One region of the Pseudovibrio sp. W74 genome, then DNA from elsewhere that is predicted to be linked to it. Evidence: riboswitches for the same ligand, from Rfam matches in the RefSeq annotation. Region 1 holds a riboswitch; each other region holds the start of a gene.

Region 1 (10,859 bases):
TGAAGGCCTGGACCTGATTGCTGAAATCCGTCAGATCTATGATAACTACGGCTTCACCACCGAAATTCTTGCAGCTTCTATCCGTAGCGCAAACCACGTAAAAGACTGCGCTCTTATCGGCGCTGATGTTGCAACTATCCCACCTTCAACACTGAAGGGCCTCGTGAAGCACCCACTGACCGACAAAGGTCTGGAAGCATTCATGAAGGACTGGGCAGCAACCGGTCAGAGCATCGTTTAAGCTCTTTGTTTTTTCGCATATCGCGATGATATTAAGCGCGGGCCTTTGGGTCCGCGTTTTTTTATGGGCTCTATTTTGCGTTCTCTGGAATCCACTCAGTCACAAGCTGGAAATATTTTCTGCGCAATTCTTGCTGATCTTGTGAGAGGCTCGCAACAAGGCGGGCCTTCAAGTCAATTATGTTCTCTGTAACGGGGTATTCTTGCTCTGCGACCGCAGCAAGCTTGGTATGGGTAGAGCCATCCCAATCATGATTCACTCTAAAGCCGAAGTTCATGACTGCATCGTGCCAAGTCGCATCTAAATTCAACCATGTTTCCTGTTCGAAAACTCGCAGGTAATGATGAAAATCCGGGACCCGTTCATGCGTCGCAATTGCTTTAAGCTCTTCCGGGAAGCTTTCATCTATAGGCGTGCTTTCATTAAAGTATGTAAACATCGTGACGATCTCCGCCCGATATCCAGCCTCACGGAGCAAGTCTCTCAACAAAATGTGCTTCCCCGAGCAGGAACCTAAATTGCTTGTGTAGACAATCCTCGGGTCACGATTCCCCGTCGATCCATATGGGATGTTACGCACGTGGTGATAAATCTGCGGAAGCGTCAACAAGCTGTTCTTTGAAATCACACTCTGCAAAAATTCATTGTATTTCGTCACTTAGCTCTCACTGCTCCCTATTCAAAATGAGAAGCAGGTAGTATTTCCCGAAAGTGCCCTCAAACAAAGCCTCTTAGCGCTTTTTTTGTTTGCCTGTGTTTTCCCCTCCCCTCATCACTCTTGGCAAGGTTCACACCCATTCATTCGGTCAAAGTGGAACGGCACAAACCAGTATCCACCGCGTCAAACAGTGTTGGCAGGGGTTTCTTAACTCTCCCTCGCCAGTTTCTGATGGTGATCTTGAATATGTCGCGTGCATTTCATTCACGCGCCTCATTCAAGATCTTTATTAATGCGTATCCTCGCCTGAAAACCGGAGACCACTTTTCAGGGATACGCTTGCGAAAGACTTCTTCATGCGTAACCTCATCGTATTCTCTGCTGCCCTTTTGGCTTGCATCTGGACAACTGCAGCCTTTTCTGCACCGCCAACCAGCTTCTCTCAGGCCAAGCGTCTGTTGGAGAAGCATATTTATCCATCAGAAGAGTATCGTGAGACCTTCTATTGTGGTTGCACCTACAATGGAAAGAAGCAGGTTGATGCGGACAGTTGCGGGTATACCCCGCGCAAAAATGCCAAGCGCGGCAAGCGGATTGAGTGGGAGCACATTGTTCCAGCTTCGCGTTTTGGCAAAACACGCGCCTGTTGGAGTGAAGGTGACCCCGCATGTACCACCAAGAAAGGCAAATCCTATAAGGGCCGCCGGTGCTGCTCTAAAGTTGATGCAGATTTCAAGCGCATGGAAGCTGATCTCCATAACCTCGTTCCAGCCGTTGGTGAGTTAAACGGGGACCGCTCCAATTATCGCATGGCCGTTATCACCGGCGAAGACCGGACTTATGGCGCTTGTGATTTTGAGATTGATAGCAGCCGGAAAGTTGCCGAGCCGATGGCTGAGACGCGTGGTGATATTGCGCGGATCTATCTGTACATGCAGACCACCTACGGCATGGCTTTGACAGAGACTGAGGTCGAGATGTTCAACAATTGGATGGCAGAGGATCCGGTCTCTGAAGAAGAGCAACTGCGAGATGCTCGCATCCTGGAAATTCAGGGTAACACCAATCCGCTTATTTCGGTTGGTTTCTAGCCAGGTCCTCTTTTCGCTTCCTACCGTCATAATTGTGTACCGACACATCATCTACCCTAGGGTAAGGTATCATGACGGTGGGAGGGTACAATGGCAGTTGAAACTGAGAATCTGAAATTCCTTGTTGGTCCGAAGACAGTCCTCGATCATTTACCGGATAATCCGCTGGATGATCTTGAGGGCGAGATTATCGGGTTTATTGATGCTGCAGAGCGCTCGCTCGACATAGCAATTCAAGAAATAGACAATAAACGCATAACCAACGCACTTATCAACGCAAAGCGGCGCGGGGTGCGGGTGCGAGTGGTATCCGAGGCGGATTACTTAAGTGTGGATGAGCCTGCTGAAGACCCGCATTCGAGCGACCCTCGTGTTGAGAACGAGGTGAACCGGCAACTTCATGCGGCGTTGCTGCGCTCTAAGGTGTGGGTTCGGACCGACTTTAACCCACGGATATTCCATCAAAAATTCATTATCCGGGATGGCAATTCTGTTCTGACAGGTTCTACAAACTTCACTGAGACCGGCACACATCGCAATCTCAATCACCTTCTCATCATCAAAGATGAGAAGGTTGCCGATATCTTTGAACGGGAATTCAGGGAGATTAAACGCGGACGCTTTGGCCGATATAGCGTTGATGAGAACGAATCCGAGAACACGCCGAAAGAAGTGATTGTCGACGACATCCGCGTGAAAGTTTGCTTTGCGCCGGACCACGCGCCAGAGATGGAAGTCACCAAACAGATGACAAAAGCTAAGGAACGGGTAGATTTCGCGATCTTCACCTTCTCCAAGAGCTCCGGTATTGATGATGCCATGTTGCTGTTGATGGAGGCTGGACGAAAGGTACGTGGTGCGCTTGATGCCCGGCAAGGCGGTCAGGACTGGGCAGCGACCCAACCCCTTGCAGAAGCTGGTGCTGATTTGCATTTCGTTCGCGGATCAAGCCGAATTGGTAAGCTTCATCATAAGCTTATGGTGATTGATGATAGCATTATGATTGTTGGTAGCTTCAATTACACAGGCCCGGCGAACCGGTTTAATGACGAGAACATCGTCGTTCTGGGGGATTCTGTTGTGCCAACCGAGAACCAGAAACGGTTTGCGATGGCAGCACGGCAAGAGATTGACCGGATCATCAGTGATCATGGGCAGCCAATCGTCATCAACTAAATTTGCGCAGGCCTTTCTTAAAGGCGTGTATGTTTATCTTTTGGTAACCATTCAGCCAGATTTGGCGCTTACACTTTGCGAATGGCAAATTCCCTTGATAGCGGCGAAGACTTACTCATCATCTGCAAACCAGATGTTACCGCAGCGATTGAAGACTGGATTGATCATCTGGGATCTGAACGGCGACTGGCTGAACGGACACTGGAAGCGTATGAGCGCGATACCCGTCAGTTCCTGCGCTTCATGACCAGTTATGAAGGTGAACCGGTTGCCCTGCGGCATCTGGAGTCTTTGAAACCAAAGGACTTTCGCGCATTTCTGGCAACCCGCCGGAGGGATGGCGCACAAACGCGGACGCTTGCCCGTGGCCTTGCTGGCATCCGCTCCTTCCTCTCGTTTCTGGAGGAGCGCGGTGAGGTGAATGCGGCTGGTGCTGCGGCGGTTCGTACGCCGAGACTTCCCCGCAGCCTGCCCAAGCCTATCCCCGTTGAGGAAGCCAAAGCGATTGTCAGCAGCGATCTCGCTTTTGAGGACACTCCCTGGGTTGAAGCCCGAAACGCAGCGGTGTTCACACTGCTCTACGGTTGCGGCCTCCGCATTTCCGAAGCGCTGTCTCTGACATCGGCCTCCGCGCCGAAGGAGGGGGATAAGTCGCTGAAGATTCGCGGTAAAGGCAACAAAGAACGGCTTGTTCCGGTTCTGCCAGTGGTAATAGAAGCTATTGAGGCCTACAAAAAGCAGTGCCCTTATGATCTGTCGGGCAGTTCACCGCTGTTTCGCGGCGTTCGTGGCGGCCCGCTGAATGCGCGCATGATCCAGCTGGCCATGCAAAAGATCCGCAGTGCTCTTGGTCTACCAGACACCGCAACTCCTCACGCTTTACGCCATTCGTTTGCAACTCATTTGCTGTCTGAAGGCGGGGATTTGAGGAGCATTCAGGAGCTACTGGGGCACGCAAGCCTTTCTACCACACAGATTTATACGGAAGTGAACAGTGCACAGCTGTTGGACGCTTATGACAAGGCACACCCGCGTCGTTGATAGGTTGTCCCCCTCCCTCACATCACCTTGATCTCCCTTAGCAGATCCCCTAGGTTCATCGATGTGAAACGGGGTGCCCAACACGTTTGTTGTGGCTGAGATCATACTCGAAGAACCTGCTCTGGATAATTCCAGCGAAGGGAGCACTCACGCCGTGTTGGGGGATAGATTGTCTGGCAGTTTGCCAAGTCCCTGATACCAGCTCTCTTTCGCACAACAAGACCGAGGATAAAAATGGGTCGTGTCGAAAGCGCTTGCGCAACTCTTTCTGCAATTCGTGACAACAGTCCACTCGTCCATAACATGACGAACATCGTGGTGGCCAACACCACAGCCAACGCCCTGCTGGCCATTGGCGCCTCCCCTGCCATGGTGGATGGCCCGGAAGAAGCCCCTGAACTTGCAAGTGTTACAGGTGCATTAGTGGTCAACGTTGGCACGGTTACCCCTGCTCAGGCAGAGACCATGAAGTTGGCTACTGCTGCTGCCCACAAAGCTGGTCGCCCTTGGGTGCTGGACCCGGTGGCTGTTGGAGCGCTGACCTTCCGCACCGAGCTTGCTGGTGAATTGCTGGAGAATAAGCCGAGCGTCATTCGTGGCAATGCCTCTGAAATCATGGCACTTGCTGGTCAGGGTGCAGGTGGAAAAGGCGTTGATAGCACGGATAGCTCTCAGGCTGCTCTGGCAGGAGCGAAAGAACTGGCGAAGCAGACGGGCGCTGTTGTTGTCGTCTCTGGTCCTGTCGATTTTATCACTGATGGTGCGCGCACTGCTGAAGTCGCCAACGGGGATAAGATGATGCCTTATGTGACTGGTCTTGGCTGCACGGCAACAGCTTTGACTGGCGCGACACTGGCTGTTTGCGATGACCCGTTTGATGCTGCTGTTGATGCAATGGTTTTCCTCGGAGTGGTTGGTGAGATTGCTGCAAAAAATTCAGCAGGACCAGCAAGCTTGCAGCTGGATATTATTAACGGCCTCTATCAGCTGAACAGCGATATCCTCAACGCAACTGCACGGGTTGAAATGCATGAAACCGTTGCTTGATCTTTCCGTTTATCTGGTGCTGGGGCCGCAAGACTGCGCCGGTCAGGATCCCGTCGACATAGCAATCGCAGCCGCACAAAACGGCGCTACTGTTGTGCAGCTTCGTGACAAGACTGGCAGCACGCGCGAGCAAATTGAGCTGGCAGAGCGGTTGATGCAAGCGTTGAAACCGCTGAATGTGCCGCTAATCGTCAATGATCGCGTAGATGTTGCCTTAGCGGTTGATGCGGACGGTGTTCATGTTGGGCAGGATGATATGGATGCCACGAAAGCCCGGGAGCTGATCGGCTCTGATAAGCTGCTTGGTCTATCAGTCAGCACTCAGGACGAGCTGGATGCTGCGGACTTTTCCGCCTGCGATTACCTTGGCATAGGCGCCTGCTTCCCGACAAACAGTAAGGATGATGCGGCTGACATGGGTATGCAGAGCTTTGCCGGTTTAACGGTTCAATCTCAGTTGCCTGTGGTTGGAATTGGCGGAATTTCGCTTTCTAATGCGGATCAGGTGATCAAAGCTGGGGCAGATGGAGTTGCAGTTATTTCTGCAATCTGTGGGGCATCCAGTCCATCCGCAGCTACGCGCAAGCTTCAGGACATCGTCAAAAGCGTAAAAGACCTAGGGTGATAGGATAAAACACGCATTTACTCCTCGCAGAGCCCATCTACATTGATATATGAGAGGACTAGGCAGGGAGCTTTTAGTCATGAAACTTAGACAAACAACATTTATGTGCATTTTCTTCTGCACGTTTGCTTTTCTTGTTTCAGCAGCTCAAGCTCAAACAGCCTGTGAAGTCCGCAAATCAGAGATGGCGGAGCTGGGGGACTGGGAAAATCCCAAAGCACGTTTGAAAGAGCTTTCTCAGATTGAAGTTCAAGGCCAGTGCCTTGATGGGCAACTGGTTGTGCGCGCCCGCGCATTTACCAGCTGCTCCCCTCGCGATTGCAAATGGGGTTGGGCTCCAGGGCAGCTTAGTTTTTCTGGTGTACTAACGTTCCGGTTTGGCGGCTTCTTCAAAGCGCAACACATTGAGCTTCGGCCAATGGGAGAGCGTATTCAGGCTTACGTGCGAACAGAAAACCACGATCCAACGTTTCCCAATAAGACACGCAGCTACATCCTTGTTCGCCAATAGCAAAAAAGCCGCCTCAGTTTCCTGAAGCGGCTTTTTCTTAATCTGGAACTTCCAGATTACATATGGATTGGCTTGGCGAATGTCGCCATAGCAGCTTCTTTCACTGCCTCAGACATTGTTGGATGCGCATGACAGGTGCGACCCAGATCTTCAGAGGAACCGCCGAATTCCATCAGAACGCATGCTTCGTGGATCATTTCGCCAGCCCCAACGCCAACGATATGAACGCCGAGCACGCGATCTGTTTCAGCGTCAGCCAGAACTTTCACAAAACCGTCGGTGTGAAGCGTTGCTTTCGCGCGACCGTTTGCGGAGAACGGGAACTTGCCGGACTTGAATTTTATGCCAGCAGCTTTCAGCTCTTCTTCAGTTTTGCCAACGCTGGCAACTTCTGGAGAGGTGTAAACAACGCCAGGAATGACGTCATAGTTTACGTGACCAGCCTGACCTGAGAGCATTTCTGCAACTGCAACGCCTTCGTCTTCCGCTTTGTGCGCAAGCATTGGGCCCGCAATCACATCACCGATAGCAAAGATACCGTCAACGTTGGTTTTGTAGTGATTGTCTGTCTTCACGCGACCACGCTCGTCCAGTTCAACACCTGCTTCTGCCAGACCAAGGCCTTCTGTATAAGGACGACGGCCAATTGCGACGAGAACCACATCTGCATCTAGAGCTGCGGCGGCGGCTTCACCCGCTGCTGGCTCAACGGTCACTTCCAGAGCACGGCCTTTTTTCTGAACCGCAGTCACCTTGGAGGACAGCTTGAACTTGAGGCCTTGCTTTTTCAGCATGCGCAGGAACTGCTTGGAAACGTCTGCATCCATTGGGCCGAGTATCTTGTCCATGAACTCAACAACGGTCACTTCAGCACCGAGACGGGCATAGACGGAACCAAGCTCAAGGCCGATAACGCCAGCGCCGACAACAGTCATGCGGTTAGGCACTTTTTCCAGAGCCAAAGCGCCGGTTGAGGAGACAATAGTTTTTTCGTCAATCTCGATACCTGGCAGAGGCATCACATCAGAACCTGTTGCGATCACGATGTTCTTGGTTTCAACGATGGTAGTAGAGCCGTCTTCAGCTTTTACTTCTACGCGACCAGCGCCAAGTACACGGCCAGTACCAGTGTGAACGTCGATCTTGTTCTTTTTGAAGAGGTAATCGATGCCGGTTACATTGCCGTCGATCACTTTGTCTTTGTGCGCCAACATTGCCTTCCAGTCCACTTTTGGCTTGGAAGTTTTGATGCCCAGGGCTTCAAAGCTGTGGTTTGCTTCCTCAAACATTTCAGAAGCGTGCAGCAGAGCTTTGGATGGAATACAACCGATGTTCAGGCAGGTACCACCATGGGTCTTACGCTTCTCAACTACAGCAACTTTCATGCCGAGCTGAGCTGCCTTGATTGCACAAACATAACCGCCTGGGCCGGTACCGATGACGACGAGATCGTAGGACATTTGCAAATCCCTGTAAGTAGGCGGGAGAAGGCTGCAACGAAGAGAAGTGCGCCAATTTCCCTTAAAACAAATGTGCCCGGCCAGTGCCGGGCACGTTTACATCAGAGGTCCAGAATCAGACGCTGTGGATCTTCAAGGCTCTCTTTAACGCGAACCAGGAAGGTCACTGCCTCTTTGCCGTCAACGATACGGTGATCGTAGGACAGAGCCAGATACATCATCGGACGGATTTCTACCTGACCGTTGATCGCAACCGGGCGCTCCTGAATTTTGTGCATGCCGAGGATACCGGACTGCGGTGCATTCAGGATTGGAGAGGACATCAGGGAGCCGTAGACGCCACCATTGGAAACGGTGAAGGTACCACCCTGCATGTCTGCCATGGAGAGCTTGCCATCACGGCCTTTACGACCGAGGTTGCCGATTTCTTTTTCGATTTCAGCAATAGACATCTGGTCTGCATCACGAACAACAGGAACCACAAGACCCTTCGGAGTGCCAACAGCAACACCGATATGCGCGTAGTTTTTGTAGATGATGTCAGTGCCATCGATCTCAGCGTTTACAGCCGGGATTTCTTTAAGAGCATGGGTAATTGCTTTGGTGAAGAAACCCATGAAGCCAAGTTTTACGCCGTGCTTCTTCTCAAAGATATCCTTGTACTGCTTGCGCAGGTCCATGATCGGCTTCATGTCCACTTCGTTGTAAGTGGTCAGCATAGCCGCAGTGTTCTGAGCATCTTTCAGGCGGCGCGCAATAGTCTGGCGCAGCTTGGTCATGCGAACACGTTCTTCACGAACTTCATCGGTTGGAGCTGAAACGGCGCGCACCCCAACAGGAGCTGGAGCGGCTGCCGGAGCAGCGGAAGCGCCAGCAGCAATAGCTGCTAGAACATCACCCTTAAGAACCTGACCGCGCTTGCCAGAGCCTGCAACCTGATCAGCGGAGAGGCCTTTTTCAGCCATCATCTTTGCAGCAGAAGGTGCTGCTGGCATGCTTGTGCCAGAAACAGTTGGTGCAGGAGCGGCAGCTGCCGGAGCAGCAGCGGCAACAGCTGCGCCGTCACCTTTAGCGATTTTGCAGAGCAGGTTACCCGGCTCAACAGTTGCGCCAGTTGCCTGAGCGATTTCAACCACGGTACCTGCAACTGGGCTAGGTACTTCCTGAGCAGCTTTGTCTGTTTCCAGCTCAACGAGGATATCGTCAGCCTTTACAACGTCACCAACTTTAACTGACCATTCGCCAACTTCAGCTTCGGTAACGCTTTCACCAGCGTGTGGTACCAGAACTTCAACTGTTTCAGCAGCTGCAGCAGGCGCAGCTTTAGCAGCCGGTGCAGCTTCGGCAGCAGGAGCGGGCACAGCACCAGCTGCGCCCTCTGCGATGGAACCAAGAAGGGCGCCAACTTCAACTGTATCGCCTTCTTTCACATCAATGCTGTCCAGTTTACCGGCTACAGGCGCAGGTACTTCAACAGTTACCTTGTCTGTTTCCAGCTCAACCAGTGGCTCATCTGCATTCACCGCATCGCCCGGCTTTTTGAACCATTGAGCGATTGTTGCCTCGGTTACGGATTCACCCAGAGTGGGTACTCGAATTTCCGTCGCCATTGTCTCTATCTCTTTTCGTTTCAGGGCCCCTGAAAGGCCTGTCGGACTTACCTGATTACGAGGTACTTACTCGGCGAATGCATCGTCGAGGAAAGCTTGTAGCTGAGCCAAGTGCTTTGACATCAAGCCGGTTGCTGTTGCAGCAGCTGGTGGACGGCCAACGTAACGCGGGCGATGCACTTTTGCATTCACATGCTCCAGAACCCATTCAATGTACTGTTGAATGAAGAACCATGAGCCCATGTTCTTTGGCTCTTCCTGACACCAGACTACGTCTGCATTCTTGAAGCGGCCCATCTCTACGCACAAGGACTTGGTCGGGAACGGGTAGAGCTGCTCAACGCGGAGGATGTAAACATCGTTGATGTTACGTTTCTCACGCTCTTCGAGCAGGTCATAGTAGACCTTACCTGTACACAGGATCACGCGACGGATGTCTTCATCCTTCTTCAGCTCAACAGTTGAACCCGGGTTCGTTTGAGCATCATCGTGAAGGAGACGGTGGAAGCTTTCGTCTGCGCCGAAGTCTTCCAGTTTGGAAACTGCACGCTTGTGGCGAAGCAGAGACTTTGGCGTCATCAGAACGAGTGGCTTACGAATGTCACGCTTCAACTGACGGCGAAGGATGTGGAAGTAGTTAGCCGGTGTCGAACAGTTGGCTACCTGCATGTTGTCTTCCGCGCACATCTGCAAGAAACGCTCAAGGCGTGCTGAGGAGTGCTCAGGACCCTGACCTTCATAGCCATGCGGCAGCAAGCAGACCAGACCGGACATACGCAGCCATTTACGCTCACCAGAGGAGATGAACTGGTCGAACAGTACCTGCGCACCGTTTGCGAAGTCACCGAATTGTGCTTCCCACATGGTCAGCGCATTTGGTTCTGTCAGCGAGTAACCGTATTCAAAGCCCAACACTGCTTCTTCAGAAAGCATTGAGTTGATGACTTCATAACGGCCCTGCTTTTCACCAACGTGGTTCAGCGGGATGTAACGGCCTTCGTCTTCCTGATCATACAGGACGGAATGACGTTGAGAGAAGGTGCCGCGTTCACAATCCTGACCGGACAAGCGAACGGAATGGCCTTCTTTCAACAATGCACCGAATGCCATTGCCTCACCCATTGCCCAATCGATACCTTCTCCGGTCTCGATCATTTTGGCACGGTTGTTCATGAAGCGGCGGATCGTGCGGTGTGCATTGAAATCATCAGGAACATTGGTCAGCTTGCCGCCGAGTTCCTTGAGTTCATCCATTGGAAGACCAGTCGAACCACGACGCGGCTCGTCAACTTCCTTCGCAACCTTCATCTTAGACCAACGGCCATCAAGCCAGTCGGCTTTGTTTGGCTTGTAGGTTTGGCCTGTTTCGAATTCACGATCCAGATGCGAACGCCAGTCA
Region 2 (10,859 bases), on a different contig from region 1:
TCAGCCGAGCCTCCAAAAGGTCAAGAGCTTCAAAGAGCTTAGAGACAGCAGCATCATAAGAACTTTGAGAAGTTGCAAAGCCAGCGCGATAGACGCCAGAACTCACGTTTTCCTGAATGAAATCAGCAAGCTCATCAATCTCCTCGCGTAATGCTGCTGGATAAAAATTGATGTTTGAGGAAGCCAGACCAGCAAAAGCTGTGTTCTGCATCCGCATGATGTCCGCTGAATTATTGCTGATGATCTTGTTTGTCTTCTTGTCGACCAGGAGAGGGACCGTAAGCGCGCCGGTGTACTGGGGAAAGGCGCGTAAATAGACGTCAAAAATAAATGTGTCTCTTGGAACACCTGCTGCATCATCAAACAAGGTCTGGTCAATCTGCCATCCCTTATCCCCCATGATCGGATGCATCTCGCTGACAGAAATGATCCCCTGCAATCCCATTAATGATCGCATCACCATCACACGATGGCACCACGGACACGCATGTGATGTGTAAAGATGGTAGCGATCTTCTTCCGCAGGAAACTCAGCAGCCACATTCGGTTCTATCCAGTTACGAATATCGCTGCTGATAGGGCGATAGGTTCCGTCACTGCTTTTGGGTTTTTCATGCAGTTGCCCATTGATAAGCATCATAGCCATCGGATTGTCCTCTTCTTCTGAAGAGAACTTAGTAAGTTTCCTATTTCGCGATAATCACCTAATATGGAAACTTGCTGGTGAGAAAAAGAGAACGAATAAGACAGGGCGAATGGAACATATAAATGCAATACCCGTTTTCGTAACGGTGGTTGAGCAAAAGGGATTTGCCGCTGCTGCGAGGCAGCTTGGCGTTTCAAAGTCAGCTGTCAGCAAACGGGTTTCTTTGCTGGAGGAACATCTTGGTGCGCGTCTTCTCCACCGTTCCACCCGCAACATTAGCCTGACTGAAGCAGGAGAACTTTACTACGCTCGCGCGGTAGATGCATTGGCTGCAGCGCAGGAAGCAGAAAGTGCCGTTGCGCAGCTACAGGGCAAGCCAAAGGGACGGCTAAAGATAAATGTCCCAATGACATTCGGCCGGCTACACATAGCTCCGCTGATCCCTAAGTTCTTAAAGAATAATCCAGAAATCAGCATCGATATGATCATGGATGATCGCTTGGTAGATTTAGTTGATGGCGGATTTGATCTGGCAATCAGAGGAGGGCGCCTTCAGGACTCGTCCTTGATCGCTCGAAAAATAGCACCTTGCCGCAACGTGCTAGCAGCCTCTCCCGGTTATCTGGATGAGTTTGGAATGCCAGAAAACCCGAAAGATCTACACCACCATAATTGCTTGCATTACGCATACTTTAGTGACCAGCAAGAATGGACGTTAGAGGGTGCAGACGGACCCATCAAAATTGAAGCCTCTGGCAATTTCCAAGTCAACAATGGCGACGCCCTCACAGTTGCTGTTTTAGGCGGTTGCGGAATCGGTCGACTGACCACCTTCGCAGCAGGTGATTACCTAAGATCAGGAGAATTACGCCAAGTCTTGCCAGAATACACCTTACCAACCCAAAACATGTACGCCGTCTACCCCGCCCGCCAATACCTCCCTACTAAAACCCGCAGCTTCATCGACTTCATCTCATCAGAAATCGGTGGCGATAAACCTTACTGGGATGAGGGGTTGTTCTGACTTAGTGGTTCTTCAAATTCTTTAATGTCTAGAATACACCGAATACACGTGGAACTTATTCGAAATTATCATCAGCTGCCGGCTTGAGTATATTAGTGGACTAAATCCATCAATTTCTTGGCATGCAGTGATAATGGGTAGCTTGATAAAATCAGAAATGCGATAGTTACACCAATCACGCTTTCGAGCGGGCGGGTTAGCATCTTTTAGATACTTGTGATTACAGGATCACCCCAAATACTCCCGCAATGCTTGCGGTGGGTTGTTGAGCAGTTGTTGGGTTTCAGCAGGTGGGTGCGCTGATCCGTCGGCGACGAGGATTGCTTTGTTCGTGATGCGGCGGGCATCTTGTGGGTCATGACTGACCATGAGAAGCGTCGTGCCTGTTTCTGCAACTAGATCTGCGACCAGGTCCAGCATCTCGGCTTTAAGCGCAGGACCAAGGGCCGCGAAGGGTTCATCGAGTAACAGCAGATCACGGTGCTGAACCAATACACGGGCAAGCGCGACACGGCTTTGTTGGCCACCAGACAATTCAGCTGGTTTGCGTGCTCCCATCCCTGCCAGTCCGACCCGCGCAAGGGCTGCTTCTACTTGTTCTTGCTCAGGTTTTGAGAGCTTTCCGTCAGGCCGCAAACCAAGGGCTGCGTTTTGGGCCGCGGTTAAGTGCGGAAACAGATTGCCATCCTGAAACAGCATGGCGATTGGGCGTTTTCCCGGAGCCTGCTTGGTAAGCTCTTGTTCCTTCCAGAAAATGCGTCCTTGCGATAATTCACGGAACCCGGCAATAGCCTCAAGCAGGGTTGATTTTCCTGCGCCTGATGGGCCAATAACGGCAACGCTACTGCCAGCTTCAACGTGCAAATTGGCCTGCAATTGGAACCGGCCATTTGCAATGAGACAAGAGCTAAGCTTCAGCATGCCAGCGACCTCCCCGGTCTAAAATCCAGAACAGTGCCATTGAAAGCACAAGCAGTAAAAGAGCTCCGCCGGCTGCTGCCTGCATTTTGTATGCCCCCATCAAGCGGTAAATCTGTAAAGGCAGCGTTGCAATTTCCGGATCTGCAAACAGGGCAATCACGCCAAGGTCTCCCATGGAAAGTGCCGCAGCAAGCCCCGCAGCAAACCCGATCTGTGGCCGCATACGTGGAATGAGGACACGTGAGAAGAACACCCAGCCTTCCATATTCAGAGACAAGGCCAACCGTCCATGTCGCGAAACCGTATCTCGTGCAGCAGGGACAAGAATGCGAAGTGCAAACGGCAATGCCATCGCCGCGTTGACGAGTGCTGTCACTGGAAGAGCAAGGTCAGACGGGGTTGCCCATGGACGTATAATGATAAACAAGCCCGTTCCGATCACCAGCGGGGATGCCGCTAATCCCAGAATTCCAGCAAGTTCAACCACACTATGCCGGCGAATGGCAATTGCGGCTGCCATAGGCAACGCGAACAGCAACAAGATTACTGTGCTGGCTACGGCGACAGCAACAGAAACGAGGGCCGCCTTCAACACAATAAACGGCACCAGAAACAGACCGCTAAGCCCTGACAGAACAACGGCACTGAGCGGCAAAAGCAAAAACAGCGTTGCAAGTGATATCCAGAGGATGTCTGCAACAGGTGCACCGCCATCCCAGCGCTGGATCGCACGGTCTAGTCCCGCACCAAACCCTTCACCGCGTGAGAGCTTCAGCGCTGCGAAAGCCGCAGCAGCGGTGAGCGTGAGTTGCAATGCAGAAAGCAGCGCGGCACGGCCAAGATCAAAATCGTATGTAAAAGCCTGGTAGATCGCCAGCTCAATAGTTGTCGCCCGCGGTCCACCACCAAGCGTCAGAGCAACAGCAAAGCTTGTCAGGCAGATCGCAAAGATCACAGCCAGTGCACCGGGTAAGGTGCGCGCGAGCATGGGGAGTTCTATCAGCCGAAACAGGGCTTTTCCATCACATCCAAGTTGCGCTGCAAGGCGAAAGCGCTCTGAAGGAACCTCTTGCCATCCCTGCAAAATCAATCGGGTTGCCAGCGGAAGGTTGAAGAAAACATGAGCCAGCACAACACCGTGGAGACCATAGATGCGAATGGATGAAGCACCGAAATAGACAAGCACATCAGATATCCAGCCCGCACGGCCAAACACTTGCAGTAACCCAAGAATGGCGACAATAACTGGAAGAATGAAGGGGGCACCAAGCAGGGCAATAAGCAAACTGCGGCCCGGAAACCGCCGTCGCGCCAGGGCGCGCGCAACCGGCACAGCCAGTGCAACACTGATCACTGCAGAAAGCACAGCCTGAGTGAGCGTAAACTTGAGAGCGGCCCAATCGGAAGAGGAAAAGCCGTGACCCGCTTCAGCTCGCAGAGCAACCGCGGCCAACGTGCCAAGTATGAGTGCCGCGACAAGAAATGCCGCGGCAACACCGGGAAGCGAACTTATTGGCTGAGCGCTTCTAGCCATTCCGGCAGAGCCTCACTTCTAGCAGCAGCAGCTTCTTCAGGCTTAAAGAACAAAGCTTTTTCCGGCACCTGCAGTGTGTCAAAGCCAGCAGGTAAACCACCTTTTGGTGTCACAGCTGGATACATCCAGTTGGTTGTTGGAATGATTGTCTGGAAAGCATCTGAAACCATGAAGTTCAGGAATTTGTCTGCCAGCTCAGGCTGATCAGTTCCGGCAAGCTTTGCCGCTACTTCAACCTGCATGTAATGGCCTTCTTCAAACGCAGCAGTGGTTTTGCTGTTATCTTCCTCGGCAATTAGGTGGTAAGCCGGAGACGTGGTGTAACTGAGCACCATCTCCGCTTCCCCATCAAGGAAAAGACCGTAGGCTTCAGACCAACCTTTTGTAACCGTCACGATGTTATCGGAAAGATCCGCCCACACATCAGCAGCTTCGTCTCCGTAAGCCGCTTTCACCCAAAGCAGCAGCCCGAGGCCGGGCGTAGAGGAGCGTGGATCCTGAATAAGGATCTTGGCATCACTCTTTGCAAGCTCGCGGAAGTTGGTTGGTACGGTTTCGCCAGCCTTGTGTACGAAGGCAAAGTAGCCCCAATCGTACGGCACAAAGGTTTCGTCAGCCCACTCCACTGGCAGTGTGTATTGGGCTTCAACAGTGTGTGGTGCAAACAGGCCAGTTTTCTTGGCAGTCTCTACCAGATTGGTGTCCAGACCCAGCACCACATCGGCATCTGAGTTTTTACCTTCAAGACGAATGCGGGAAAGCAGTGCTGCGCCATCTTCGACGCCAACAAGTTTCAGGTCACACTCGCATACAGCCTCAAACGCTTCTTCCACTTTTGGGCCTGGGCCCCAGTCAGAAACGAAGCTGTCGTATGTGTAAACTGTCAGTTGAGGCTTCTCAGCAGCCATCGCTGATGTTGCAGTGAGTAATCCCGCAGCAATTAACAGATGTTTCAAGTCATCCTCCATTGCGGCGAGAGGGCAAGGATGGATGAAACCGGTACCCTTCCCTCCGCCGGTTCTAGCCGGTTCAGGTTCAACGGGTTCGCCACTAAAGCATCTCAGCACGACAAATACGCGCACCCCGAGGTCAAGCGGTTCTTAACCGGAAAAACACAGAAGCGCAACTGGATATAGCCAGCGTCTGGAGAGCACCTGTAGGGAGTTGCAATAAAAAGCCCGGGCAGTTTCCTGCCCAGGCTCGTCGCATTTATTAGGCTGTCAGGTCGAAGCGGTCGGCGTTCATGACCTTGGTCCATGTTGCCACGAAATCGCGGACGAACTTTTCGTGGTTGTCATCCTGAGCATACACTTCAGCATAAGCGCGCAGGATTGAGTTGGAGCCAAACACAAGGTCTGCACTGGTTGCAGTCCACTTAGGCTTGCCAGATTTGCGGTCACGGATTTCATAGGTGCCATCTTTGAGTGGATGCCAGCTGTTGTCCATATCGGTCAGGTTGACGAAGAAGTCCGTTGTCAGCTGACCTTCGCGGTCCGTGAAGACACCGTGCTTTGATCCGCCATAATTGGCACCAAGAACGCGCAGGCCACCAACAAGTGCAGTCATTTCCCAGCCAGTGAGGCGGAGGAGCTGAGCACGATCCAGCATCATCTCTTCCGGGCTAACAGCGTACTCTTGCTTCTGCCAATTACGGAAGCCATCAGAAATAGGCTCCAAAACAGAGAAGGATGTCGCGTCTGTCATCGCATCTGTTGCATCACCGCGACCAGAAGCGAATGGAACTTCCACGTTGAAACCAGCTGCCTTGATGGCATTTTCCACACCAACATTTCCTGCCAGCACGATCACATCTGCGACTGAGGCTCCTGCCTGCGCTGCGATTGGTTCAAGCACAGCCAGAACTTTGGCAAGCCGGTCTGGCTCATTGCCAACCCAATCCTTTTGAGGAGCAAGGCGGATACGAGCACCGTTGGCACCACCGCGCATATCAGAACCGCGATAGGTACGTGCGCTGTCCCAAGCGGTTTTGATCAGGTCTTCATTGCTCAAACCACTTGCCGCAATTTTTGCTTTCACCGCAGTAACATCATAGTTGGTGTTGCCTGCTGGAACAGGATCCTGCCAGATAAGGTCTTCTTTCGGCACATCCGGGCCAAGATAATTGGCTCTCGGTCCCATGTCGCGGTGTGTCAGCTTGAACCATGCACGCGCAAACGTATCTCTGAAGTACTCAGGATCTGCGATGAATTTCTGACAGTACTCGTTGTAGATCGGGTCAACCTTCATCGCCATGTCCGCATCCGTCATGATCGGATTGTGACGAACAGACGGGTCTGTTGGATCAACAGGTTTGTCTTCTTCCTTGATGGACACCGGTTCCCATTGCCATGCGCCGGCAGGCGATTTTACCTGCTCCCATTCATGGCCGAACAGCATATCGAAAAAGCCCATATCGAATGTGGTTGGGTGTGTGGTCCACGCACCTTCAATGCCAGAAGTAAAGGCATTCGTTGCTTTGCCATCCTGTCCGGGGTTAGACCAGCCAAATCCCTGTTCTTCAAGACCTGCGGCTTCCGGTGCGACGCCGATGTTATCGACAGCACCGCGTCCATGGGTCTTACCAACGGTATGACCACCGCAAGTCAGCGCAGCAGTTTCCTCGTCATTCATTGCCATACGAGCAAAGGTTTCGCGGATCTGATCGGCTGTTTTTTGCGGACCGGGAACGCCATTTACGCCTTCCGGGTTCACGTAGATCAAACCCATATGGGTTGCTGCAAGCGGATTTTCGAGCGTTGAAGGATCATCCAGATCGTCATAACGCTTTTCACTGCGCGCAAGCCATTCTTTCTCAGATCCCCAATAGGTGTCGATCTCCGGACCCCAGATATCCTCACGGCCAAACCCGAAACCAAAGGTTTTCAGACCCATGGAGTCATAGGCGATAGTGCCTGCGAGAATAATCAGATCAGCCCAGGAGAGAGCGTTGCCGTACTTTTTCTTGATAGGCCAAAGCAAACGGCGGGCTTTATCGAGGCTTGCGTTATCAGGCCAGGAGTTAAGCGGAGCAAAGCGAATGTTGCCGGAACCGCCGCCACCGCGACCATCTGCCAGACGATAAGAGCCAGCTGTGTGCCACGAAAGGCGGATCATCAGGCCACCATAATGACCCCAATCCGCTGGCCACCAGTCCTGACTGTCGGTCATGAGCGCATGAACGTCTGCCTTCACCGCTTCGAAGTCGAGTGATTTAACAGCATCATGATAGTTGAAGCCTGGGTCCATCGGGTTGGTACGCGCACCATGTTGATGGAGGATGTCGAGATTCAAAGCATCAGGCCACCATCGGGTAACCGGCTTATCCATCGATGTGTTCGCGCCATGTACCACCGGACAAACACCGGCTGTCTTGACATCGTTACCGTGCATTGCTGTCTCCACTATCTAATTTGGCTCTTGCTGGTTTTGACGTAGCGTTTACCTTAAGCGGTGAGACGAAACGATGCATCCAGCAAATTCTAGACTGAATATAGGTCGCCAAACACATTAAGTGAAATTGCATCTTCTACGCATATCAATAAGTTTTTCTTATTGTATAGTTTTTTAGAGATCTGCGTTGTTATCAGCCTAAAATATATATTGAATTTTAGTTTTAAAAGATGTTGCAAATGGTCTCTAAGTCTCATTGTTTCAACCAAGTGAGAATGGTAAATGTGTTTAGATTTTTCTATCTTGCTTCAAGGCATGAGGATCTGAGTATAGATTGCCACATAACAAGGCAAAACCATGTCAGTGTGTGTTGACAGCTGTACGAACGTATCTGTCGGATAATTCTGCTCTGAGCTAGAGTACGAAATAGTTGAAGTCTGCTAAGTTCAATGTTGCATGTCCCCCCAACCATTTTCAGAGCGTCACAATAGAAATTATGAACCAAATAGACTGTATCTATGTGATCTGACGAAATTTGATTAATTAAGTATAATTATAAAAATATAACTTTTGTTACTTCTTATTTGTTGATCAATACATCGTCCTGTAAAGCATAATGCCCAATGGCTTGCCGGAATTAACCTTAATGCTGCCTTGGGCGAGGAGCCAGCCGTCGGGGCGTTGTAGTTGGGCTATGATCCGGAGTGTTGGTGACGCCTGAACGTTTGAGGGGCGAGCGACGGAAAAGTCGATGGCTTTTGATTTGCCTAAGCTATTGAGATGGGTCTGGGTGGTGAGTTCTCGTGTACTGTCCTTGATGGCAGTGTCTTCAATGTAGATTTTGATTTGGCCCTTGGGAATTTCTGTATCGCCTGCGAACGTAAGGGTGCCGCGAATGTCTGATGCTTGCGCTTCGGTGGTCTTAGAGAACGCATCGGTACCAGCGGCCAGTAGACCGGCTGCTAACAAAGCTGCACTACGATTGATCAGAGGCTTCATTCTTTTCCCCATCGGATTGCGTCATCAAAACAGTTTAGGTGCATAAAGATAGCAGGAGGGGAGCAAGAGAGTCCCCCTCCTGTAAGTTATCAGACGATAACGAAGTCATCTGCAGAAAGTGACAGACCAGTCTTCAGCTGTGCAAACTGAATTGCACCAATGTCTCCTGAACCATCTGCATCATACAACAGAGCACCGCTGTCGGTATCGTAGATGATGCGGTCAGCAGCATCCTGACTAACACCTGCAGCACTCATGTGGAATGCAGTCAGATCAAGAGCGCCAGTGCCGCCCAGTTCAGCAAAGATACCATTGTCGAGAAGGATCAGATCCTCACCAACACTGAAGTCTTTGATCTTGTCGACATTGTCGTTGCCAAGCTCTGTTGAGAAGCGGAAGGAATCTTCACCAGCACCACCAACCAGAATGTCAGCACCTAGGCCGCCGTCAAGGAAGTCACTACCTTTTCCGCCGTAGAGCTTATCATTACCAGCTTCACCCGGCTGAATTGGCTCAGGTGGGAATTCAACTGATACGTTAAGTTTGTATGTTGAACCCTCTGGCACTGCTTCTGACCAACCATCACCTGGAACGTCCGGTGACCATGCACCCTCCAGAATGTAGTAGGTACCGGTTTCTTCAACAACGAAGACTATGCTTGAATCACGGTTGCTTGTAGAGCCGGGATCTCCGCCACCATCATCGTTCTGGGTGACAATATTTCCATCAGCATCGAGCAGTCTGACCCAGCTGTCATGGACGTTTGGATCTGCAATACCGTCGATGTCGACAGTAATGGTCGTACCTGCAGCAAGCTCGATACCATAGTATCCACCTTGGCCATTTCCGGTCGCATTAACTGTTGTATGAAGAACAGTTGTTGAATCGAAGATGTCAGGATCTTCTGTCAGAGAGAAGTTATCGGAGATATCGAATGCAGTCGCGATTGAGTTGTTCGTCGCATCTGGACCAAGCGTTGCGTACCCTGTACCCATGCCTGGGCGTGGAATAGGTTCACCTTGATCAGCGAAGTCGCCGAAGAGGACATCATCGCCTTTACCACCACGAAGAACATCGTTGCCACCCTGACCAGTCAAGGTGTTGGCAGCGTTATCACCCTTCATGCGATCATTATGTCCAGAACCTGAGAGGTTCTCGATCGAGATGTAAGTGTCACCTTCTGACTTGCCGCGTCCTAGATTGAGATTGACACCGCTGGTCGCGTCGGAATAGTCCGCAGTATCACTGCCGCGACCACCGTTCAGGACGTCAGCACCTTCGCCACCGGTCAGAATGTCGTTACCTGAACCGCCAGAGAGTTCGTTTGTCTGGTCATTGCCAATGAGGTGATCATCGAAGAAAGAGCCAACAACGTTTTCAACGTCAACGATGATATCATGCCTGATGACTGTGCCTCGTCCTACAATCTGGACTGGACCATCTGCGTCGCCACCGCGTGCTGTGCCGTTAGCAAGGTCAACCGTTACGCCCTCAGAACTTCCAGAGTAAACGACTGTGTCGATGCCTTCGCCACCGTCAAGATAATCCTGACCAGATCCGCCGATGAGCGTATCATTGCCTTCATCACCATACAGCAGGTCACCGTCGTTGCCGCCGTCGAGGATGTCATCGCCGCCGCCGCCGTTGAAGACGTCGCCGCCACCACGACCCCAGAAATGGTTGTTGTCGTCTGTACCAATGAAGCGGTCAATACGGTCATCAGAGCCGATCAGGTTTTCAATGCTATAGAACGTGTCACCTGATGCAGTACCACCGCTGGCAACATTGGTTTCAAGGTTGACAAGCAGCTGGAACGGGCTCTCATGGCTGTAGTCGACTGTGTCAACGCCGTCACCACCGCGGAAGATGTCAACACCATCCTGACCCATCAGTGTGTCGTCGCCGTCACCGCCATCAAGGATGTCGTCACCAGCACCACCAAAGATGGTATCGTTGCCGCGACCACCATAAAGCACGTCATTTCCGTCATCGCTTTCGGTCTGATCTTCAAGATCTTCGAATGCAATGGTGTTGTTGATATCACGGCTCGCCAATGTGTCACGACCACCAATGATGAGGTCATCACCATCCAGACCAAAGATCGTGTCGCCACCAGCTCCACCTTCAAGGGTGTTGTTGTCTTCATCACCAAAGATGAGGCTGGTCAGAGAATCGCCGGAATCGCTTGAGGTGTCGTCGTTACCGGTATCGACTGGCTGGGTCGGAGTGCCACCCACGTAGATGATGTTTTCGACGTTCTCGATTTCACCCAGGTCCAGATCGCTGTTCAGCACAATGATCGTATCGTTTCCGCCGTCGGCTTCCTCGCGTACGATATCATCAGC
Region 3 (10,859 bases), on a different contig from region 1:
GGGCGGCGAAGGCGGCTTAAGCCGCTATTTAGATGAAATCAGAAAATTCCCGATGCTTCAGCCGCAGGAAGAGTACATGCTCGCCAAGCGCTTCCGGGAACATGACGAACCTAAAGCTGCCGAAAGACTTGTAAATTCTCACCTGCGCCTCGTTGCAAAAATTGCAATGGGCTACCGTGGCTATGGCTTACCTCTGGGCGAAGTTATCTCAGAAGGCAATGTCGGCCTGATGCAGGCGGTAAAACGCTTTGAGCCGGACAAAGGCTTCCGCCTGGCAACCTACGCTATGTGGTGGATCAAAGCCTCCATTCAGGAATACATCCTGCGTACATGGTCACTCGTTAAAATGGGCACCACGGCAAACCAGAAGCGCCTGTTCTTCAACCTGCGTCGCGTCAAAGGCAAAATTCAGGCGTTTGAAGATGGCGATCTGCGTCCGGATCAGGTCCAGCACATTGCGACAACTCTCGGTGTAACCGAGAAAGAAGTTGTTTCCATGAACCGCCGTCTTGGTGGTGACTCTTCCCTGAACGCGCCACTGCGCTCCAGCGAAGGTGAATCCAGCGAGTGGCAGGATTGGCTCGTGGATGATGCCGAAAGTCAGGAAGCTGTACTGGCTGAGCAGGAAGAATACGATGTACGCCGCGATATGCTGAAAAACGCAATGGGCGTGCTGAACGAACGCGAGACCCGCATTTTTGAAGCTCGTCGACTTTCTGAAAGCCCGATCACTCTGGAAGAACTCTCGACCGAGTTTGGCGTAAGCCGCGAGCGTGTACGCCAGATTGAAGTGCGTGCTTTTGAGAAGGTTCAAAAGGCCGTTCAGGAAAGCGCCATGGCAATGGCAGGTCATGAGGCAGGTGCATAAAGTGTGCTCCCCTCACGGGGCAACCGATTTCTCAGGTAAGGCTAAAACTTAAAGCAGCTCGCGCAGTCAACATGGCTGCAAAGTGCTTTAAGATGCCCAGCTGCATAAAAGTTGAGTTGAATTAACTTAAAATACAAATCAACTGTAGGAACACCCTTTTAAATAAACAGCTAAGCTTGTCGTCCCCTCAGAGCTTTCCTAAGGTTAATGATGAGGGGAATTTATGTGAGTTAGGTCACTTCCCCTTTTGGGGGGAATTACATGTTCGGCTCAAGCTGGCTGTCACAAACCAACCGTGCACTTGCGGCGGTTGTATCCTGTCTATTCATTGCAATAGCAATACTGGTCCGCACCCTATACCCGCAGGTACTGGATAACGTCGGATATCTCAGCCAAAACGCGCTGCAGTTGGCATGGCCAAACACAACTTCTACGCCGCCAGTTTACACGATCCATCTTACGCCAGAATCAATCCAGCAAACGCAGGAGCCGATATATCAGCGTCTGGAGCTTGCACAAATCCTTCAAAAACTGGGGGAGTATAATCCCAAGCTTCTGATTATAGATGCAGACTTCAGAAAAGCCGATCCGACCTCCCCCACCTTAAGAAGCCGAATCTACGACGATCTGCAGCCCTCCTTGCGGGCGACTTATCCAAATCACGACCTGCTCTTACAAACCATCATCTCTCATTACCCAGTCCTGCTCAGCAGACCGTTGAGCGAAGCCGTAGCTGAAAAACCTCCTCTTTCCAACTACATAAGGTTCTCGCAGGCCACAGGATATCAAAGCGACACCCAATACGCACACGGTTCAAATGCGCTGTTCTATCCACTTCAACTCCAAAGCGACACAGCGCAGTTGCCATCCCTCGCAGTAGCGGCATGGAGCATGTCCAATCAGACAAACACCCTCCCGTTCCAAGTCACGCAATCAGAAAATGGCTATCAGCTGAAAAGCACTGATCTGCAGATTCCTGTCACTGCAGAGACAGAAATGCTGGTGTTCAAAACAAGCAATGCCAGCAATTTCATCCTTGCGGCGAGCGATGTCTTAAAGAAGAGAGTATCCTCCAAACTCTGGCCTCCAACTTCTGGGAGTCAGTTCGTCATAGGCACTCAGGACAGAAGTTCAGAACGACATGCACAGGCACTGCAAACACTTCAGTCTGGCAACTTCCTCAATGTCCCTACATGGGCGCAATACGCTGAAATCCTGGCACTAATCGGATTTGGCATCGCCATTGCGATCATATCCGCCACGCAAGGTTTCTGGTTAAGTCTGTCACTTACAGGCGTCGCTGTCTTGGTTATCAACGGAGTTGCATTCCACCAATTCGCTCTGCAAAACACCGTCCTTGAGCCATTCTTCCCATCCTTCGTTATCCTGCTGATATTCGCTTTCTCCTGCACAATCCGGCGTGTGACATTCAAGAGTCACAGAAACCAAACAACTGAACGCTTTGCAGGAATTCTCTCTCCCAAACAGATGCAAAAGGTACTGGCGAAGTCAGAGCAACTCCCTCTTGAGGGGCAGCAACGTGAAATCACGAGCCTCTCGACACGTTTGAGGTACTTTCACCGATATTATGAGGGTTTGTCTCCTCAGGACCTAGCAGGCTTCTCCAACGGCTTCCAAACAGCTCATCTCGATGAAGTGCATATCCACGATGGTACACTGAACACGCTGAGTACATCCGGCCTGAATGCTTACTGGAACGCACCACTCGATGATCCATTCCACGCTGCTCATGCCTGTCGAACAGCGATTGAAATGCAGAAGCAAATGAAGCGCTTCAATCTCAAGGACCGGTTCAACTTCAACCAGAAAAATATGAAGGACCACGCGGTCACAATCGATATCGGCATCTCAACCGGCCTGGCAACGCTTGGCGAAACAGGTACACGGCGTCATTTCAGGTACGCCCCACTCGGTAAATGCGTTGATTTAGCAGAAGATTTAGCCCGTCATTGCAAAGAAGCCGGTCACAGCGTTCTTATGTGTGAAACGACACGCGGCCAGATGCCTGAACTGGCAGCATTGGAGACAATCCCAGTCAAAACCAGCCGTTACCAGATGCGTTCCTTTGCGTTGCTAGGTGATCCATCACTTGCCTTCTCAGAAAACTTCCTCAAGCTCAAAAACATCCACTGCAACATGGTCTTTGCGCTCTTTGAGGAGAATGACAAGAAGAAAGCCCTGACGCTGGTAGATGAATGTAAATCACTCTCTGAGGGTGAGTACAACACCATCTATGCTGCTTTTGAGAAATACATCCTCAGCGATCTGGCTCAACACGAAGCGGTCAAGGATGCAGCGCAATAACGGCATTTGGCCTACAAATAAAAAGAGCCCCCGAAACTCGGAGGCTCAAATTTTAGTTTAGACCTATACCGGTTAGCGCAGTTCAACCGCGTAGGTTTCAACTGGAGGCGCTGTTTTAATGAGCCCCTGCTCAATCAGAAAACTTGCAAACCGTTCATAACGGCCATTGTCCAAAGCAGCTGGACGGCTGGCAAAACGCGGCAGAGTATCCGCCCAGGCACGCTTGTTCAGCTCATCATCCAGATTTGGATAGACCTCAAGGAAGCTCTTCCAGGAGTCCTGCGGATTATTAAGTAGATAAACAGTAGCCGCCTCAATCGCATTGATGAACTTCTTCAAACGCGGATCATCCAGCTTGTCTTTGTGAGCCACATAAATCAGCTCATCATAGACAGGCACACCGTTCTCTTCAGGATAAAACGCGCGGCCTTTCGCACCTTCAATCTCCATCTGGTTCAGCTCGAAGTTACGGTAACCACCAATCACCGCGTCAACCTGCCCAGCCATCAAAGATGGTGAGAGCGAAAAGTTCACGTTGATCAGCTCCACATCGTCAGAACTTAGACCTGCATTGGAAAGCATCTTCCCAAGCATGGCGTTCTCAAACCCGGATGTGGAATAACCAATACGCTTGCCTTTCAGGTCTGCAATCTCCTTGATCGGTCCGTCTTCCAAAACAATTAGCGTGTTAAGAGGTGTAGAGACCAGCGTCCCGATCCGCATCAACGGCATGCCCTCATCAATTTGCGGGTGCAACGTCTGCTGATAGGAAACCGCAATATCACCCTGCCCTGCTGCAACAAGCTTTGGTGGCATGGAAGGATCAGCAGGCTCAATCAGCTCAACTTCAAGGCCCTCTTTTTCAAAGAAACCCCGCGCCTTGGCAACCACGATTGGTGCATGGTCCGGATTCGCAAACCAATCCAGCAACACAGTCAGCTTGTCCGCTGCTTGCACCTGAAGCGTGCTCGCAAGCATTGCCGCACCAAACAGCATACCTAGTTTTTTCATAAGGTTACGTCCTCATACTCTGAGACCTAGATCTCTTTCTGCCAATAGATCATCCGAGAAGTGGCGAACTCAACAACTGCCCTCAGGCTCAACACCATCACCGCAAGCAAAATCAACGCCGCAAACATCGTCGCTGTTTGCATGCGTGCATTGGATTGCAACATGATGAAAGCCAGACCGCCTTTTGCACCAACCCACTCTCCAACCACCGCCCCAATAGGAGCGAACACCGCTGCAATGCGCATACCAGAGGCCAGAGACGGCAAGGCGGCTGGAATGCGAATGTAGCGAAGTGTTTGCCAGCGGTTCAGACCGTGCAGCTTGCCAAGGTCGAGCAGTGATTGATCAGTCCTGCGCAAACCATCGAAGAAAGTCGAGGTCACAGAAAAGAAGATCACAATCACGGCCATCACAACCTTGGAGGCGAGCCCAAAGCCGAACCACAGCACCAGAAGCGGTGCAATTGCAAACACAGGAAGAGATTGGGTCGCCGCAATCGGAGGCAGCAGAAACAGGCGTATCCGAGGAGACGCTGCCAACAAAACAGCCAGCGAAGCTCCAGCACTCACGCCAAAGAGAAAGCCGAGAACAGTCTCCCAAGCGGTAATGCCTGCATGATGCAGCAGGAAAACACCTTGATTGAGAAAAGCGGAAAAAACCGCCGCCGGACCTGGCAACAGAAACGGAGGAAACTCTCCAATCTGAACCACACTCTCCCAAATGGCGATAAAAAGCAAAATCCCGAAAAGACTTCGGAGAATTCGTTTCAAAGCTCGCTTCAGCATGCAGACTCCCAACAATGGTATTGGGCATCACAAACAGGCGGAAGAACGGAGCTACATTAGCTCTCTGGGATGTTTTCAGCACAGGATCTCCCGTTACAGCAAAATGCAAACATGGAGATCCGGGAAGAATGGCTCAGGTCCCGTCCCTTCGCCGGCATTACCCGGATCAGGTTCAAAGGGTTTAGCTCATCGCAATCTCAGCTTTTCGAAAGAAAAGCACCCCTCGGAATAGCAAGGAACATGCGCGTTTCTGCTGAAGGATGCAAGCAGATTTTGCTCTGACAGACGACAGCATAATGAAAAAGGCCTCAGCTCTGAGAGAGCCAAGGCCTTTGAAATCTAATCTAAATATCTGAAACTAGATTACTTCCAGCTCTTGATTGCCTGTGCGATGACTTTGTTGCCGGTTGTGCCTTTTTCAAAGGTCAACATTGCACGGCGACCGCTGTTGTACAGCAGTGGAACATCAATCCACTCACGCTCAGCAAGACGCTTCAGGTTCTTCGCTTTTTCTTCATCACTGTCAGACAGCGCAATCCAGAAGAGAGTGTCAGAAACCTTCACGGCAGCACCATCAAGCGGATCACCTGCTTCGGACTCTGTCTTCTTCAGGATCAGGCCAGGCACCTTCTCAACGCCCTTGCCATCAAACCCTTCTGGGAAGATGAAGTTCAGCTCAAGCAAGTGACTTGCTGGCAAAGACTGATCGCTATTCGGCTTCAACGTCATCTCAACAGAGAAGTTACGAGATGGTAGCGTAGCAACAGCCTTGATGACAGAATCGCCATTAGCTTCATCCAATGACCAAACAACGTTCCCGCGTGATGCAGAACCTGCAGCACCCGGTGTCAAAGCCTCTTCGTAAAGTATGCTCTGTTGTGCAACAGGAGAAACCGTAGCTTCCGTTCCAATGGTTTCAGCTGGCGGAACAGAATTGGTCTCAACTGCAGTACTTTGCTGAGCAGGTTCCGTCACCGGCAAAACCTGCGCAGAAGATGTGTCTTCTACCGGTGCTGCTGGAGCTTCGACCACACGCACGACTGGAGGCTCAGTTACTGCCTCGGTTGGCGCTGCGCTGGAAGAATTCCGGGTAATCCGGGTCGTCTGCACCCGTGTCGCATCCGGCGAAACCTTTGCCCCTTCATCAGATGGCAACAAGCGGTCAGTGTTCTTCTTTGGCGTGCGTTCCGGCTGAACCCGAAGCGGCTCATCTTCATTCGAAGGTGCGCTCTCTGGCGCAACAGTCTCACCGGTTTCAACTGGAAGCACTAAAGAGAGAATAACATCACGCAGACTATAGACACCTGCGGTAACGCCCAAGATTATCAGTATGACCACAATTATACCGACAATACCCGATGTATTGGAAGGCTTCAGCCCTTCTTCCTGCTCAATCGCATCGCCAACGCGTTGCGCAACCGCTGGTTTGCGGGAGGAAGCAGGTTTACGGCTCGTCTTTGGCTTAACCTTGGCCGGCTCATCGATCTCAGGACGCGACTTACCTTTTGTTTCCAGCTTAGTGCGACGTGCCTCACCCGGCACCCAGGAGCGCTCTTCTGCGCTCGTCTCAACAGCACCTTTGGTTGGCAGAGACGCAGCAGGTTCACCCGTCTCTTTGTCATCCATGGAGCCAAGGTCAGGCTCTTTGCGCTCGCTGGAAGCTTCAGGCAGCTGATCACGCGCCATCTGATTGGCTTGATGTGCGGCGTTGCCGAGATCCTGAGCAGCACGAACCGCCTCTTTAAACACATCTGCTTTAGCAGCAGGTGCTTTCGGCTCATCGCGCGCTGGAGTATCGGCCTTTGCACCTGCCTTAGGCGTATCGCCAGCAGGCGGTGATGCAGCAGAGATTTCTGGAACTGCAGGTTTTGGAGCACTTGGAGCTGGGGTGGTTTTAGACCGCCCCAACCCGAGAGACTCACGAGCAGCTTCCGCTTCGACCTTACGAATGGCCTCTTCAAGCTTCAGCTGCTCCTCAGTGATCTGGGAGGGAGACAGAGGTGGGTCGTAACTTTTAAGTTGCTTTACAATTGCATTCCGCGCGCGTTGATAAACTGCCCGCCGTGCAGAACCTGTGTTCTCTTGTAAACCAGCTACCGCTTTTTTTAGAACGGAATTGTAGTCCGCCATTTAACTGCCCATTGCCCCCAGAGCTTCATTTCAAGACTTAATCCTGGAATGGATTCTGAACCAGGATTGTGTCATCACGTTCAGGGCTTGTTGATAACAGAGCAACCGGAGCACCAATCAGCTCTTCAACATGCCGAACGTATTTCACAGCTTGTGCTGGCAATTCTGCCCAAGTCCGTGCGCCTTTGGTCGTTTCCTTCCAACCAGGCAGGGTCTCATAAATAGGAACAACCCGCGCCTGAGCACCTTGAGATGCCGGAAGGTAATCGATTCGCTCACCATCTAGCTCATAACCAACACAAATCTTAATTTCATCCAGTCCGTCCAAAACGTCAAGCTTTGTCAATGCAATCCCATTGATTCCGCTGGTGCAAACGGTTTGACGGACAATCACTGCATCAAACCAGCCACACCGACGACGACGACCAGTGTTCGTTCCAAACTCGTGCCCGCGGGTACCAAGGAACTCACCAACTTCATTCTGCTGTTCGGTTGGGAACGGACCTTCACCCACACGAGTGGTGTAAGCTTTGGTGATACCCAGAACGTAATCGATGGAGTTTGGACCCAGACCACTACCAGCAGCAGCCTGACCTGCAACTGTATTGGAGGAGGTTACAAACGGATAAGTGCCGTGGTCGTTGTCGAGCAGCGCGCCCTGCGCACCTTCAAACAACAAACGCTTACCTTCACGACGCGCTTTGTCCAGCATGTACCAGGCTTTATCCATGTACGGCAGGATTTTATCAGCTACGTCTTCCAGCTCTTTGTAGATGGTCTCAGCAGAGATCTCATCGCGACCCAGACCGCGCAGAATAGCGTTGTGGTGGGTCAGCAGACGATCAATCTTGGCTGGCAGCGTGCTCATGTTTGCCAGGTCCATCACGCGAATTGCACGACGACCGACTTTATCTTCATAAGCAGGGCCGATACCGCGTTTGGTGGTACCGATTTTGGTGCCTGCCGGGCTTGCATCTTCACGCAAAGCATCAAGCTCGCGGTGCAGGCTCAAAATAAGAGTAGCATTGTCAGCAACACGCAGGATTTCCGGGGAGATTTTAACGCCCTGCTCTTCAAGACGTGCAATCTCAGCAACCAGTGCATGAGGGTCAATCACAACGCCATTGCCAATGACAGAAAGTTTCCCACGAACAACACCAGATGGCAGCAATGCCAGCTTGTAGCTCGTTCCGTCAATTACAAGCGTATGACCTGCATTGTGTCCGCCTTGGAAGCGTACAACGACGTCGGCTTGCTCAGAGAGCCAATCGACAAGTTTACCCTTACCTTCGTCACCCCATTGTGACCCAACTACGACAACGTTGGCCATGATTCTTCAGCCCTCCTGCGGCTGCCAGCGTATTCCTAAAATACGCCGTCATACGATTTGCTATTTCTGTATAAAGTGGCTTGCCAGCTCAGAATGCAAATCGTGAGAGACAACATAAGAAACCCCGGCGTAAGAGCCGGGGCGCAGTTACAGCGCCTTATAATCTGTCAATCTCTTAAATACGAGCCCTTTTCCTTCAAAATTAGGCCAAGACTGTAATTTTTGCGATCAGAGTGAACCTCTGTTGATTGTTTTACTCGCAAATCGGGTGGTACAGGCACAACAGCAAGTGATATTACTAGCGTAAGTTCCAATTTCTCATTTTTTGCAATTCCTGCAAGAAATTTCACTAAGTTGAATACGCTTTATGAACGCACAAAAACTTGACTGGCTGGGCTGGTCTATTCTTCTATTGCTGGGCACCCTGTGGGGCAGCTCATTCTTTTTTGCCAAAGTCGCACTAACAGAAATTGGCCCCATCACTCTGGTCTTCCTCCGAGTAGGAATTGCTGCGGTGGGCATGTGGGGCTTCCTGTTCATCACAAAACAAACCATCCCGCTTTCTGCAAAATGGATTGGCAGCTTCCTCCTCCTCGGGTTCATAAATAATGTCGTCCCCTTCTCGCTCATCTTCTGGGGTCAGCAATACATCGCAGCCGGACTGGCATCCGTTCTCAATGCCTTCACCCCAATCTTCACAATGCTTGTCATGCAGGTGTTGAGTAACGAAGAAAAGTTGACCGCGACCAAGCTCGTTGCCGCCATGATTGGAATTATCGGAGTGGCAATCATGGTTGGCAGTGATACCCTGAGTGGAGCCAGCGGTCAGATCCTGCCACAGCTCGCAGTTTTAGGGGCAGCTTTATGTTATGCCTTCGGTGCTGTTATCATTATGCGCCTGCGTAAACTGCCACCTGCTGCACTGGCAACGGGCCAGCTCACAGCCTCCACAATCCTGCTGATACCCGCAGTCCTCTATTCGGCACCAGCCGAGCAACTGATGCAGGCCTCAGCGATGACCTGGGCAAGTGTCCTCATCCTCGCGCTGGCATGCACTGGGTTCGCCTTCATTTTGTACATTCAGCTGTTCAAACTCGCCGGAGCCACGAACGCGGCCTCCGTAACACTGGTTATCCCGGTCAGCGCGATTCTGCTGGGTGCGATCTTCCTCAATGAACGGCTGGAAACCAATCACTGGATCGGTATGGCCGCTATCTTCACCGCCTTGCTGCTCATTGATGGCCGGCTCACCCGCAGATTGACAGGAAAAGCACAGGCACCCGCCTAACAAAAAGCCTCCAGCCCTATCGTAGGTAGGATCTGGAGGCTTCTTATTAAGCAACAGCCTGCGGTGTCAGCAGCGCTTCAGATAAGCAGCCAGAATATCGCGTGCAGCAAGAAGATCACTCTTATCAATCATCTCGGTAACTGTGTGCACATAACGAGTGCCAACCATGATACCGACTGCTTTAGCACCAGCAGCCGCCTGCTGAGCAGCAGCCCCATCCTGTCCGCCACCCTTCAACATGGTGCGCTGGTACGGAATCTCTTCCTCAATAGCCAGATTTTCGATTTCTTTTACAAGCTCCAGATCGGCAATGAACCAGCCGTCCTTCACGTGAAGCCCAAAACCTTTACCTTGCTCAGTCGTTTGATCTTGCTCTGGCACCCCAGGCGTATCGCAAGCAAGCGTGATATCAACACCGAGGCCGATATCTGGTTTAATGGCATAGGCCGCAGTCTTCGCTCCGCGTAGCCCAACCTCTTCCTGGCAGGTAAACGCGACATAGATTTCGCAGGTATGATCCGCATCCCCCAGCGCACGCATAGCTTCAATACCAAGCCAGCATGCGACCCGATTATCCATCGCTTTGGAGACAACTTTTTCGCCCATCTCAATCAGCGGCTCATCAAGAGTGACCATGTCACCTACTTTGACCACCTCCTTGGTCTTCTTACCAAGGCCAAGATCGATGATGAACTCAGTGACTTCAGGGATCTTTTTGCGCTCTTCAGGCGGAGCAGTGTGAACTGGTCGCCCAGCCGGATTCATCACCGCCTTCAGATCACCCTCATCTGTGGAGACCAACACACGACGGGAGAAGAGATTGCGTGCATCAAAACCGCCAACCGGCTGTACATAGACAAAGCCTTTCTCGGTGATATGCGAAACAAGGAAGCCAATCTCATCCATATGGCAGAGCAGCATAACCTTTTTTGGCTTCTCACCATTTTCAGGCGCGTTGCGTGCATCACGGCGGCAGATAAGAGACCCCATGGCATCCGTTTGAACATCATCAAACAGGCCTTCAATCTCTTTCAGAATAATCTCGCGTACTCGATGCTCATGTCCAGGAACGCCAGGGGTTTCGCAGAGGCGGCGCAGCAGATCAATATTCATAATAGCTTT

Evidence for each region. A riboswitch is a leader RNA that binds a small molecule or an ion and turns the genes downstream of it on or off. The one in region 1 is predicted to bind thiamine pyrophosphate.
Region 2: linked by a shared signal. The riboswitch ahead of thiB (thiamine ABC transporter substrate binding subunit) and the one ahead of thiM (hydroxyethylthiazole kinase) in region 1 are both predicted to bind thiamine pyrophosphate.
Region 3: linked by a shared signal. The riboswitch ahead of PsW74_RS00170 (ABC transporter permease) and the one ahead of thiM (hydroxyethylthiazole kinase) in region 1 are both predicted to bind thiamine pyrophosphate.

The regions. Positions count from the first base shown of each region.
Region 1 covers NZ_LMCJ01000007.1:91,506-102,364, reverse strand. Annotated here, with positions in the region: gene fsa (fructose-6-phosphate aldolase) at 1-241, shown strand, start outside; gene PsW74_RS06250 (transglutaminase domain-containing protein) at 312-899, opposite strand; gene PsW74_RS06245 (endonuclease) at 1,256-1,990, shown strand; gene PsW74_RS06240 (phospholipase D-like domain-containing protein) at 2,081-3,166, shown strand; gene PsW74_RS06235 (tyrosine recombinase XerC) at 3,248-4,207, shown strand; TPP riboswitch at 4,267-4,369, shown strand; gene thiM (hydroxyethylthiazole kinase) at 4,442-5,254, shown strand; gene thiE (thiamine phosphate synthase) at 5,238-5,879, shown strand; gene PsW74_RS06220 (hypothetical protein) at 5,959-6,390, shown strand; gene lpdA (dihydrolipoyl dehydrogenase) at 6,447-7,850, opposite strand; gene odhB (2-oxoglutarate dehydrogenase complex dihydrolipoyllysine-residue succinyltransferase) at 7,952-9,460, opposite strand; gene PsW74_RS06205 (2-oxoglutarate dehydrogenase E1 component) at 9,527-10,859, opposite strand, start outside.
Region 2 covers NZ_LMCJ01000013.1:225,629-236,487, forward strand. Annotated here, with positions in the region: gene PsW74_RS10060 (glutathione S-transferase family protein) at 1-646, opposite strand, end outside; gene PsW74_RS10065 (LysR family transcriptional regulator) at 627-1,670, shown strand; gene PsW74_RS10070 (ATP-binding cassette domain-containing protein) at 1,899-2,591, opposite strand; gene PsW74_RS10075 (ABC transporter permease subunit) at 2,578-4,125, opposite strand; gene thiB (thiamine ABC transporter substrate binding subunit) at 4,101-5,081, opposite strand; TPP riboswitch at 5,115-5,221, opposite strand; gene katG (catalase/peroxidase HPI) at 5,338-7,515, opposite strand; gene PsW74_RS10090 (hypothetical protein) at 8,107-8,514, opposite strand; gene PsW74_RS10095 (M10 family metallopeptidase C-terminal domain-containing protein) at 8,604-10,859, opposite strand, start outside.
Region 3 covers NZ_LMCJ01000001.1:31,262-42,120, forward strand. Annotated here, with positions in the region: gene rpoH (RNA polymerase sigma factor RpoH) at 1-868, shown strand, start outside; gene PsW74_RS00160 (CHASE2 domain-containing protein) at 1,130-3,193, shown strand; gene PsW74_RS00165 (ABC transporter substrate-binding protein) at 3,266-4,204, opposite strand; gene PsW74_RS00170 (ABC transporter permease) at 4,231-4,989, opposite strand; TPP riboswitch at 5,116-5,223, opposite strand; gene PsW74_RS00175 (hypothetical protein) at 5,353-7,119, opposite strand; gene PsW74_RS00180 (adenylosuccinate synthase) at 7,157-8,449, opposite strand; gene PsW74_RS00185 (DMT family transporter) at 8,817-9,737, shown strand; gene PsW74_RS00190 (M20/M25/M40 family metallo-hydrolase) at 9,804-10,850, opposite strand.